Regions from separate parts of the Desulfosporosinus acidiphilus SJ4 genome, predicted to be linked through region 1. Evidence: predicted binding sites of a transcription regulator. Region 1 holds the regulator's gene; each other region holds the start of a gene.

Region 1 (3,415 bases):
AGGATTCAAAAGAGGATCAGCTTCGAGCAAGGCATCGATTAACGAAATTCTTATTGCGATATGACTTAAATCCTCCGGCAGGCATAAAAAAGTGGACAGCAGGTTAACCGGGATTGGGCTGGACCCTTCTGAAGTTCAGCCGTGCTGCACAGAGTACAGTATTTCAAGAGTACCTTCACCATTTAGACGAGATTGAACAGCGCATAAAACGGCTTGAAGCAGAAATTCATGACCAGGCGACAGATAGTGTTCATGCCCCGATGATTCAAGCGCTGCAAACCCTGCGAGGTGTGGCAGAGCTATCAGCGACCAGTTTAGTTGCTGAGATTGGATCGTTTACACGGTTTGGCAGTGCCCGACGAATAATGTCTTATACTGGGTTGGTTCCAAGCGAGCGCTCGACGGGAGAAACACGTCATCAGGGAAAGATGACCAAAACGGGAAATGCTCATGTACGACGTATATTGATTGAAGCCGCCTGGAGCTATCGTTATACACCTGCGATAAAGGGGGAGATTCGTAAAAGGCAGCAAGGGAAACCGCCAGAGATCACAATGATTGCATGGAAGGCCCAAGACCGGTTACATCGGAAATATAAACGATTAATGGGGCGAGGAAAACCAAGTGGGAAAGTAATTGCAGCCGTTGCAAGAGAATTAGCGGGTTTTGTTTGGGCGATAGCATGTGAGGTGAAAAAAGCATCCTAAATTTGGTGAAGGATGATTATTAAAGAATTTGGATTATAAGAGGTGCGAATTAAAAGTAGGGCACGTAGGCAAAAGGAAAAGTCCGTAAAGGAGAATCCACGAGTTGCACTTGTTGCTAGGTTTGTTATACAAACTGAACGCACGCCATAAGTTCGTGGCAGCTCCCCAGACGAAGCGATAAAATGTGAAAATCCACGAATATCAGACTGCTCATCGTCGATGTAAATCGTTTGCCTTCGTGCCGTGTTTTTAAATCAGCAGAAAAGAATGTTGGGGCTTCGCCCCAAGAGTTTAACGCTTTAAATTCTCCTGCAATTTAAAAAGGAAGGGAACAATTTGTTCCCAATTCCTCATTGCAGCAGAAACCAATCTAGCGCTCAGGTTGCTCTCCAGCATTGCCCTATCCTCTAAGATTGGCAAGAGCTACCTATAGTGTTACCAAAATGTGCCCAAAATAAGGTTTTACCAATAAAATTTTAAAAAAGAAGACGGGGCTAGTTGACAGTCTCGTTCATATCAGTGCAACTAACCTGCCGCTTTCGCCAGAGGCTTAGCGCCAGCTAAGTTTTCTTTAATTCGTCAGAAAGAATAAATATGCATTGTATTATTGTTAAACGCAGCTCGGTAGACGTCGGCTGACGAGTTTTCCTAAACTATCAGAGCAATCATTCAAGTTTGTGAGAAGGCTGACCTAAGTATTACTGAAGATGCATATCTTAAGAAGAGAGTTTAGTTTAAGATTAATGAAGAGTACGGAAAACACCCATGACTTTTCCTAGGATCGAAACATCTTGAGAATAGATAGGTTCCATGGCTGAATTTTCAGGCTGAAGTCGAATGAGAGTTCTTTCTTTGAAAAATCGTTTTACTGTTGCTTCGTCCCCGATTAACGCGACGACGATCTCCCCATTGCGAGCTTCATTTTGTTGATGAACAATAATTAAGTCGCCATCTAAGATTCCGGCCTCGATCATGCTGTCTCCCTGCACCCGCAGCATAAATACATTGTCTTGACGGACCAGATCTGCAGGAAGAGGAAACGTTCCTTCCATGTTTTCCACAGCCAAAATAGGTTGACCTGCTGTCACACGACCGATAATTGGAATATGAACAACTTTTCTGGAATCAAGAGTGTCACTAGACCCGTCTAAAATCTCAATGGCCCTTGGCTTTGTAGGGTCTCTCCGAATATATCCTTTATCTTCAAGAGTTTGAAGATGCCCGTGAACTGTAGAACTAGATAATAAGCCAACTGCTTCGCCAATTTCTCTAACTGAAGGGGGATATCCCTTTTTATGGATTTCCTGTTTGATAAAATCTAAAATTCTAGTCTGACGTTCAGATAAATCTGGGTACATACTTTCACCCCCCTTTAAATTCAAGTATATTTTACCATTTCTTAAACCGAAGTGCAAACAAACGTTCGTGAAATTATTACGGTAAGTAAAATGCCTAGGAGCAAGGAGATAAGTATATGGAAACAAAAGTTCAGTCCAATTTAATGGTTATTATATCTCAGATCATAGTTCTGATGATGGTGGCCCTGGTTCTTTGGAACATACTCCATCGGCCACCCAGCCAGGACAAAGACATTTATCCTTACTTACGTTCAATTTCTCCGTCTCTCGTAATACAATGTTCCCAAGAATATCAGGCAAAAAAAACGGTTTCTTGGGAGGATCTTCTGGCGATCCGTTCTACTCTTACCGAAGATATTGCTCGGCCATTAATCGAACAGCTGCAGAATAGCGTTGCTTTTGTCAATTTAAATTGGGGAACTATTCCTTCTCAGACTGTAAAGACAGTTACCAGACATCGTAAGATATTACTCCGATATCAATTTTTTACACCTGGCAGGTATAAGTTCCCCGTTGTCGGAAAAACATGGTATGAAGATAGTTTCGGATCAGACCGAGAAGGAGGCAAACGTACTCATGAAGGGACAGATCTTTTTTCTCCGGAGGGTACCCCAATTATTAATATTTGCCAAGGAAGGGTAGAACAGTTAGGATGGAATCGTTTGGGAGGAGAACGTGTGGGCGTACGGGGTGATGACGGAAATTATTATTATTACGCTCATTTACAAGTCATATCTCCCAAACTAGTAAAAGGAAAACACATCGAAAAAGGCGAAGACATTGGAAGGATGGGGCATACTGGAGATGCATTGACAACTCCGGATCATCTTCATTTGGGAATTGAACTTCCAAATGGCCAGTGGCTTAATCCTTATCCTTTTTTAGTTGTATGGCAATATTGGGATAAACAAGGAAATTAATCTGAAAATGTACATAGTTTTACGTTTGAACAAAGGGGACTTTTCTAAATGTCTAATAAAATAAAAAGTATACTCTGGGTCATGCTATTCCTAATATCCGGAGTGTTTTTAAGCTGTTTTCCGTATTCAACAGCAAACTTCGTTAAAGAAAACAACAACTTATTAGCAGACTCTGAAATTAAAGGGCAAAGCTCCGTTGTTAATACATCATCTCCGGAACTCATAACGAAAGATTCGAGTTATGTTCTTTTAAATCCTCAAAATAAGCAGATACTAAACGAGTACCAAGGTGACATTAAGCGTGCTCCCGCAAGCACTACAAAACTCCTTACCGGATTAATTGCTGTTAAGGATCTTAAGGAAACTGAGTTAGTTCGGGTTGGCCGGGAAGTGGAAGTTGAAGGCTCTCGGTTAGGCCTAAAACCAGGGG
Region 2 (3,415 bases), 730 kb from region 1:
CAAATTATTTATCCAGTTTTACGATACCCATTTCTTGTAAGTGGGGTTAGGTCCTTCGTAAACTTCTGGTGGGGTAGAGTCCCCATCTTAAGCCCTGATGTTCGGCTTTAGCTGAACGAATTCACTCCGTAAAACCCTTGTCCTTCATTTCTGCTGCGTTGTGAAATAAGGCCATTCCTGTCTTCATTTTCCTAAAATCAAGTTTTTCGTAAAAACCTTCTTTTCCCAGGGCTGCATACAAAATAATGTTACAGTTGGGAAGAGACCTTTTAATGGTATTTACGATCATCCTCCCTATTCCTTTTCCTTGGTATTCAGGCAGTATGGCCAAATCATACAAAGCCGCCTGATAAGCCCCATCGGAGATAGCGCGGCCAAAACCAACCAACTTTTCGTCATCAAAAACAAAAACCACCGTATGACTATTCTCAAAAGCTTTCTTATGAATTTCCGGCGCATAACTTGCCATGCCAACTAATTTCAAAGTCTGAGATACAAGATCCCATCTGATATTTGAACAGTCGCACTGAATTTTCAAACTCATTTTGTTTCTCCCCCTTGTTTCCGAATTTGCAGGGATATTAATAATCAAGAAAATTCCTTACCCTGATATTCAAGGCAAATCGGGAAATCCCTCCTTATAGCTAAGGACAATTTTTTCCTTTATAAAAGACTTGTCATCATAGGATAATCCTCATTTTCAATGACACCGCCGGTTATTGAATGAAGCCCGCTGTGCAGAAAAGCTGATCTAAAAATCGCAGCGGACCCAAATTTCTCTCTGATGACATCAACGGTACTGTCTACCTTACGCCGTTTAGCAAAATTCTTCCCAAATAAAGCGGTTTGATAAAAGTCATTTTGGCAAAGTTCGGATACACGCAGTCCCACATGTCTAAGGGGTTGGTTATCCCATAATTCATCGAAAAGTTTACAGGCTATTTCCCAGAGTTCATCAGTACAATCCGTAGCATTAAAAAGTTTTTGCTGGTGGGAACAACTATAAAATTCATGGGTTCGAAACGATATGGATACTAATCGTCCTAATAAATTAGCCTGGCGCAGCCGGGCACTTACAGATTCAGTGAGCGAAAGAAGGACAAGATGAGCATTCCTCCGATCCTCTACATCGAAGGGAATGGTTGTAGAATTGCCCATACCTTTCACTTCAATAGAACCACCCGGTCGAACAGGAGAATAATCAAGGCCATTGGCATAATTCCAGATTAAAACCCCATGGGATTTAAGAAACAGCTTAAGAAGCCTTAGGTCAAAGTTGGCCAATTCCCCAATCGTTCGAATTCCCCGAGATCGAAGCTTTTTAGAAGTCGCTCTTCCAACCATAAAAAGTTCCTCAACCGGCAGAGGCCACATTTTTTGGGGTACTTCTTCAGGAAAGATGGTATGAACCATATCCGGTTTTTTAAGTTCTCCAGCCATTTTAGCCAATAGTTTATTGGTGGAGATTCCAATGTTCACAGTGAACCCCAGCTCATTTTTTATTCGTTCTTTGATCTCGAAGGCCGTTTTTAGGGGGTCCTGGAAGCGCAGATCCATTCCGGAAAAATCCAAAAAACATTCGTCAACGGAAAACCGCTGAATAAAAGGACTATACTCTTGGAGTATCTCAACCATAGCATCACTGCACTGGCGATATAGAGTATAATTGGGGCGGACAATAATTAACTCCGGGCACTTTTGACACGCCGAGTAAAGAGTTTCACCCGTTTGAATGTTAAACTTTTTAGCAGGAATCGACTTTGTAAGTACGATGCCATGTCGAGTGCTTGGGTCGCCCCCAACAACTGCCGGAACTGTCCGCAAATCCAGGGATTCCCCCTTCTGAAGCCGATATGAGGCTTCCCAGGAAAGGTAAGCAGAATTAGCATCGATATGAAAAATATATTGTTTCGCCATAGTAATAACACCGCCTGTTTATGGAGGTTGAGCAGTACACCTATTTGCATTTAACAGAACTTATGTTCCCATTATAATCACATCCCTTTCAAACATCAACGAAAAACTGCTTAGAGACAAGGTTGACATAAAAGGGAGAAACGTTTAGTATTTTTTTAAACACTAAGGGAAAAGAGGCATCTATCGTGGAACAGACAAGACCAACCAGAGAACAAGCCTATGATCTTTTAAGAAAATATAATAAGAGTGACAGCCTGATTATCCACGCCCTGTCCGTTGAAGCTGTTATGCTGCATTTTGCCGGCCTTCTTGGTGAACCTGATAAGGAAAAATGGGGCATCATTGGGTTGCTGCACGACATTGATTATGAAATGTACCCTGAACAACACTGCTTGAAAGCACACGAAATACTGACAGAACACAACCTGCCTGAAGACTATATCCATGCGGTTCAAAGTCACGGCTGGGGGTTATGCAGCAATGTTGAACCTATTCATACCATGGAAAAAGTATTATACACCATTGATGAACTAACAGGCCTCATCGCAGCCACTGCTCTCTTGCGGCCAAGCAAAAGCATTCTCGATCTTGAAGTGAAATCCGTTAAAAAGAAATGGAAACAGAAGAGCTTTGCTGCCGGAGTTAACCGAGAAGTCATTGAGCAGGGCGCAAATATGTTGAGCATGGAACTCGACTATATTATTGGAGAGACTATTAAAGGGATGCAAAGTGTGGCTGAAAGTATCGGCTTAAAAGGGCAGCTATAGAAGTGATTTTGGGGTTGTAGTGGGGTTAGAGTCCATCCTTCAGCGCGATAGCATTTATTATTGGCTGGGCGCTTTCGGCAAACTGTCCACAGGACACTTTCGTCACCGAAGCCCCGAGGTTCAGGTTCAGCTGTAGCTGAACGAGTTCACTCCGATAACCGAGACTTTGCGCTCGGTTATTTTTAATTGGCATACTTTAGTTTCCTTAATTACATGGAGTTCTCATACAAACCAAAAGGAAAGAGGGGAGTCCACTCAACTTCAAAAAGCCTGAGTGATACTCCCCCGAAAGAAAAATCATTATAAGATTTGCTTTATTCAACCACGGTATACCCTGCGTCTTGAACAGCTTTTACAAGACTGGCACGATCCGCGCTTCCCGTAATAACCGCTTCTTTAGCTTCAAGATCGACCTTAACGCTTTCAACTCCACTAACTGCTTGCAACGCTTTTTCAGTTCTCATTTTGCAATGATTGCAAGTCATACCTTCAACTTTCAGAATGGTTTGGCTCATTATGTTTCACCTCCATAACTTCATAAAGTATCTTCTACGTTTATACGTTCTCACAAAGGAAAACCTAATATGCCCTTGTGAGAAAAATTAACACTTAAGGTTTTGGCAAACCAAAACGGCCACACTTAGTTCATGAGCGATTTATCATACCGTCTCAGCAACAGTGAACTGGTTACAACAGAGACCGATGAAAAGGCCATAGCCAGACCTGCCCAC
Region 3 (3,415 bases), 320 kb from region 1:
ACAAGTAAATTCAGCTCTTCTTTGAGGGAATCAACTTCACTTTCCCGGCGATGCATATTTTCTTCTTTTCGTTCGATAGACTCAATTTTACGGTCTAAACTCTCTTCTTTTTGCAATAATCGTCGTTCCAAGCGCTGGAGTTCATTCCGACGCTCGCGAGTTTCTTTTTCCACCTCATTGTGAATATGCATAGCTTCTTCTTTGGCAGCAATAATTGATTCTCGTTTTTTGCTTTCTGCAGTCGAAAGTGCATTTTCAACAATACGTTTTGCCTCTTCTTCAGCGGTACCAATAACTTTTTCGGCAGTATTTCTGCGAATATGCCAGCCAACTAAGGCTCCTAAACCTAAGCCAACTATTATGGCAATCAAACCTGTAATAACTATTTCAAGCAACATTTACACCTCCTTGTTTGTAAAAATTCAAAATTTAACAATTAAATAAAAAAAACTGGCTTCAAACCAGTCTCTTAAGCAACCTTTAATACGGGAGTTTTCCAGACTTCCCCCGCTTCCTACAACTCTCGTTAGTCAAAAAACAATATTAAGAATGACTACCACGAAATCTATAAGAAAACCATAAAGGTTAAATCTTAACAGAGACAGGTCTCTGCTAAGATTTTAATATCATTTGCTATTATTGTCAAGCTTGTCCTAAATGAGACGATTCTATTCGCATTTCCATGATAACATTTCTTACCATCTCTGAAGGATACCCTCGCTGTAAAAGTTTCCTAGCTACTCTTTGCCGTACCCATAATTCAACCGGCGGGGACTTTTTGTCCGGATCTTTAGACGTCTTTTCTTCCCAGCGTTGTTCCTCTTGTGCCCACCATCTTTGAGCCAAAGCTAAACAGAGTTTTGATTCCTCATCACCGGAGTATACTTCCTGTAAGACTTGCTCAATTAAAGTGCCTGCAATTCCGCGGTTTTTCATGTCAGAGATGACGCGGCGGCGCGAATATCGTTTAAGACGACTCTTAGAATAGTTTAGGGCAAGTTCTTGGTCATTGAGGTAACCGTAATCTGTCAATTTGGCAATGACTTTCTCAATTTCTTGGTTTTCATATCCCTTTTCCGTAAGGCGTGTTTCCAATTCGCAGTTTGTCAAGGCTCTTCTGGACAAACTATCGAGTGCCGCTTCCCATGCGCTTTTCTTAGGTTTATTCTTCGTCAAAGGAACCATCTTCTATGGGCGCGGAGGGGACCGCATTCATATTGGAACGAATCAGCTCTTCAAGTTTCAGAGCCATATCGGGGTGTTGCTTCAGGTATTCCTTAACATTTTCACGTCCCTGCCCTAAGCGTTCTCCATTGTATGAGTACCAAGCCCCCGATTTTGTGATGATTTCCATCTCAGTTCCTATATCGACAATACTTCCTTCTTTAGAAATTCCTTCACCATACATAATGTCAAATTCGGCAGATTTAAAAGGCGGAGCCACTTTATTCTTAACAACTTTAATCCGGGTTTTATTGCCAATTATTTCTTGCCCTTGCTTAAGGGCTTCTTGACGACGAATATCAATTCGGATGGTGGCGTAGAATTTAAGAGCCCGTCCCCCTGTTGTCGTTTCCGGACTGCCAAACATCACACCAATTTTTTCACGAATTTGATTAATAAAAACAACACAAGTATTACTCTTGCTGATTGATCCGGTCAGCTTACGCAAGGCCTGGGACATTAAACGGGCATGCAGTCCAACATGATTGTCGCCCATCTCCCCTTCAATCTCAGCACGAGGCACTAGGGCAGCCACTGAATCAAGAACAATTACATCGACGGCAGCACTGCGCACTAAGGCCTCACAAATTTCTAAGCCTTGTTCTCCGGTATCAGGCTGAGAAACCAATAAGTCTTCAAGATTAACGCCCAGAGCTTTAGCATAAACAGGGTCTAACGCATGTTCAGCATCAATAAATGCTGCTACTCCGCCAAGTTTTTGGGCCTCGGCAATAATATGGAGGGCGACTGTCGTTTTCCCGGAAGACTCAGGTCCATATATTTCAATAATCCTGCCCCGCGGCACCCCGCCAACACCTAAGGCTAAATCTAAAGCTAGAGAACCTGTAGGAATAACATCAATTGACATCGTCGCAGATTCTCCCAGTTTCATAATGGAACCTTTGCCAAACTGTTTTTCAATTTGTGCTAAGGCAACATCCAGTGCCTTGAGCTTATTTGTTTCGGCCATCTTCCAACCTCCTCAATCGGTTAAAACAAATTTTCGTTATCCGCAAAACATCTGTTCGATTATCATTATAGAGGCAGGCTCCATCCCTGTCAATTCGTTTAACATTATAGAGATGGACAACTACCATCAACATTATATATCAAAAACGATCTTAAGGACATATAGAAAACTCGGTTTGTGCTGAGCTTGCGAAGCAGAAACCGTTAGTTGCACTTATGCTTCCGGAAAGTAATTAACCGAGGGTTATACCTTCCGGCTAGTATAGAAAAGGAAAAAAGCTAATCCTTAGAGACTAGCTTCTTCATTATCATCGATATTTAACTTGCAATCAGGAGTTTTCGCGGGCTTTCGCCGGTTCGACACTGACTCTTCGGCCCTTAATCATTGCTTGATGCATACAGCTTAAGACCCTCGAAGCGTATTCTTCAGGAACCTCAACAAACGTAAATTTATCATAGATATTTATCATCCCAATGATATTTCCGGGAATTCCGCTTTCTTCTGCAATCCAGCGTATGATGTCCTGAGGGCGAATTTGCTGAACTCTTCCTATATTCATAAAGAAACGAACCATCCCCGGCGCTGCTCCGGTGTTGCCAAAGTGATTAACATCCGGGTCGTTATCGTCAATTCGCTCTTCTGAATCAGCTCCCTCAACTGCAAACTTTAGAGCAGCCGCCGCAACATCCGTTGAATCGTATTCTTCCAGCAAATCTCCGACGATAGCCCGATAATTTCCTAAGCGATCGTTCTGAATTAATTTAATCAGTTGATTTTTTAGATTTTCCGCTTGACGTTCGCTAATATCTGCTAAGGAAGGAAGTTCTCGGCGTCGTATCCTAGTCTTAATTAAATTTTCAATCAAACGAAGTTGACGATATTCTTTAGGAGAAATCAAGGTTATTGCCAGTCCTCGTCGGCCAATACGCCCTGTTCTTCCTATTCTGTGTACATAGGATACGGGATCTTGGGGAATGTCAAAGTTAATGACATGGGTCAAATTACTGATGTCGATTCCTCTGGCTGCTACATCAGTAGCAACTAACATTTCTGTTTTTCCATCACGGAAGCGCTTCATAACCCTGTCTCTCTGCTGCTGGCTCAAATCCCCGTGCAGGGCATCCGCAAAATACCCCCGCGCTTCCAAGGCGACGACAAGTTCATCGACTCCTCGTTTTGTGCGGCAAAAAGTAATCCCTTGACCGATATCCTCCATATCGA

What was found. The regulator LexA, encoded in region 1, represses DNA repair genes until DNA is damaged. The targets are predictions, from matches to a motif close to CNAACANNTGTTNG.
Region 2: a site for LexA is predicted at 1,973-1,986, ahead of DESACI_RS10655 (Y-family DNA polymerase). Genes of this name have one in related genera too.
Region 3: a site for LexA is predicted at 2,239-2,252, ahead of recA (recombinase RecA). Genes of this name have one in related genera too.

The regions. Positions count from the first base shown of each region.
Region 1 covers NC_018068.1:3,032,976-3,036,390, reverse strand. Annotated here, with positions in the region: gene DESACI_RS24925 (IS110 family transposase) at 1-107, shown strand, start outside; gene DESACI_RS24920 (transposase) at 114-707, shown strand; gene lexA (transcriptional repressor LexA) at 1,448-2,065, opposite strand; gene DESACI_RS13785 (M23 family metallopeptidase) at 2,182-2,985, shown strand; gene DESACI_RS13780 (D-alanyl-D-alanine carboxypeptidase family protein) at 3,034-3,415, shown strand, end outside.
Region 2 covers NC_018068.1:2,307,942-2,311,356, reverse strand. Annotated here, with positions in the region: gene DESACI_RS10660 (GNAT family N-acetyltransferase) at 122-544, opposite strand; gene DESACI_RS10655 (Y-family DNA polymerase) at 664-1,917, opposite strand; gene DESACI_RS10650 (HDIG domain-containing metalloprotein) at 2,103-2,684, shown strand; gene DESACI_RS10645 (CopZ family metallochaperone) at 2,999-3,199, opposite strand; gene DESACI_RS10640 (heavy metal translocating P-type ATPase) at 3,325-3,415, opposite strand, start outside.
Region 3 covers NC_018068.1:3,349,875-3,353,289, forward strand. Annotated here, with positions in the region: gene rny (ribonuclease Y) at 1-398, opposite strand, end outside; gene DESACI_RS15285 (regulatory protein RecX) at 643-1,185, opposite strand; gene recA (recombinase RecA) at 1,163-2,194, opposite strand; gene DESACI_RS15295 (DEAD/DEAH box helicase) at 2,523-3,415, opposite strand, start outside.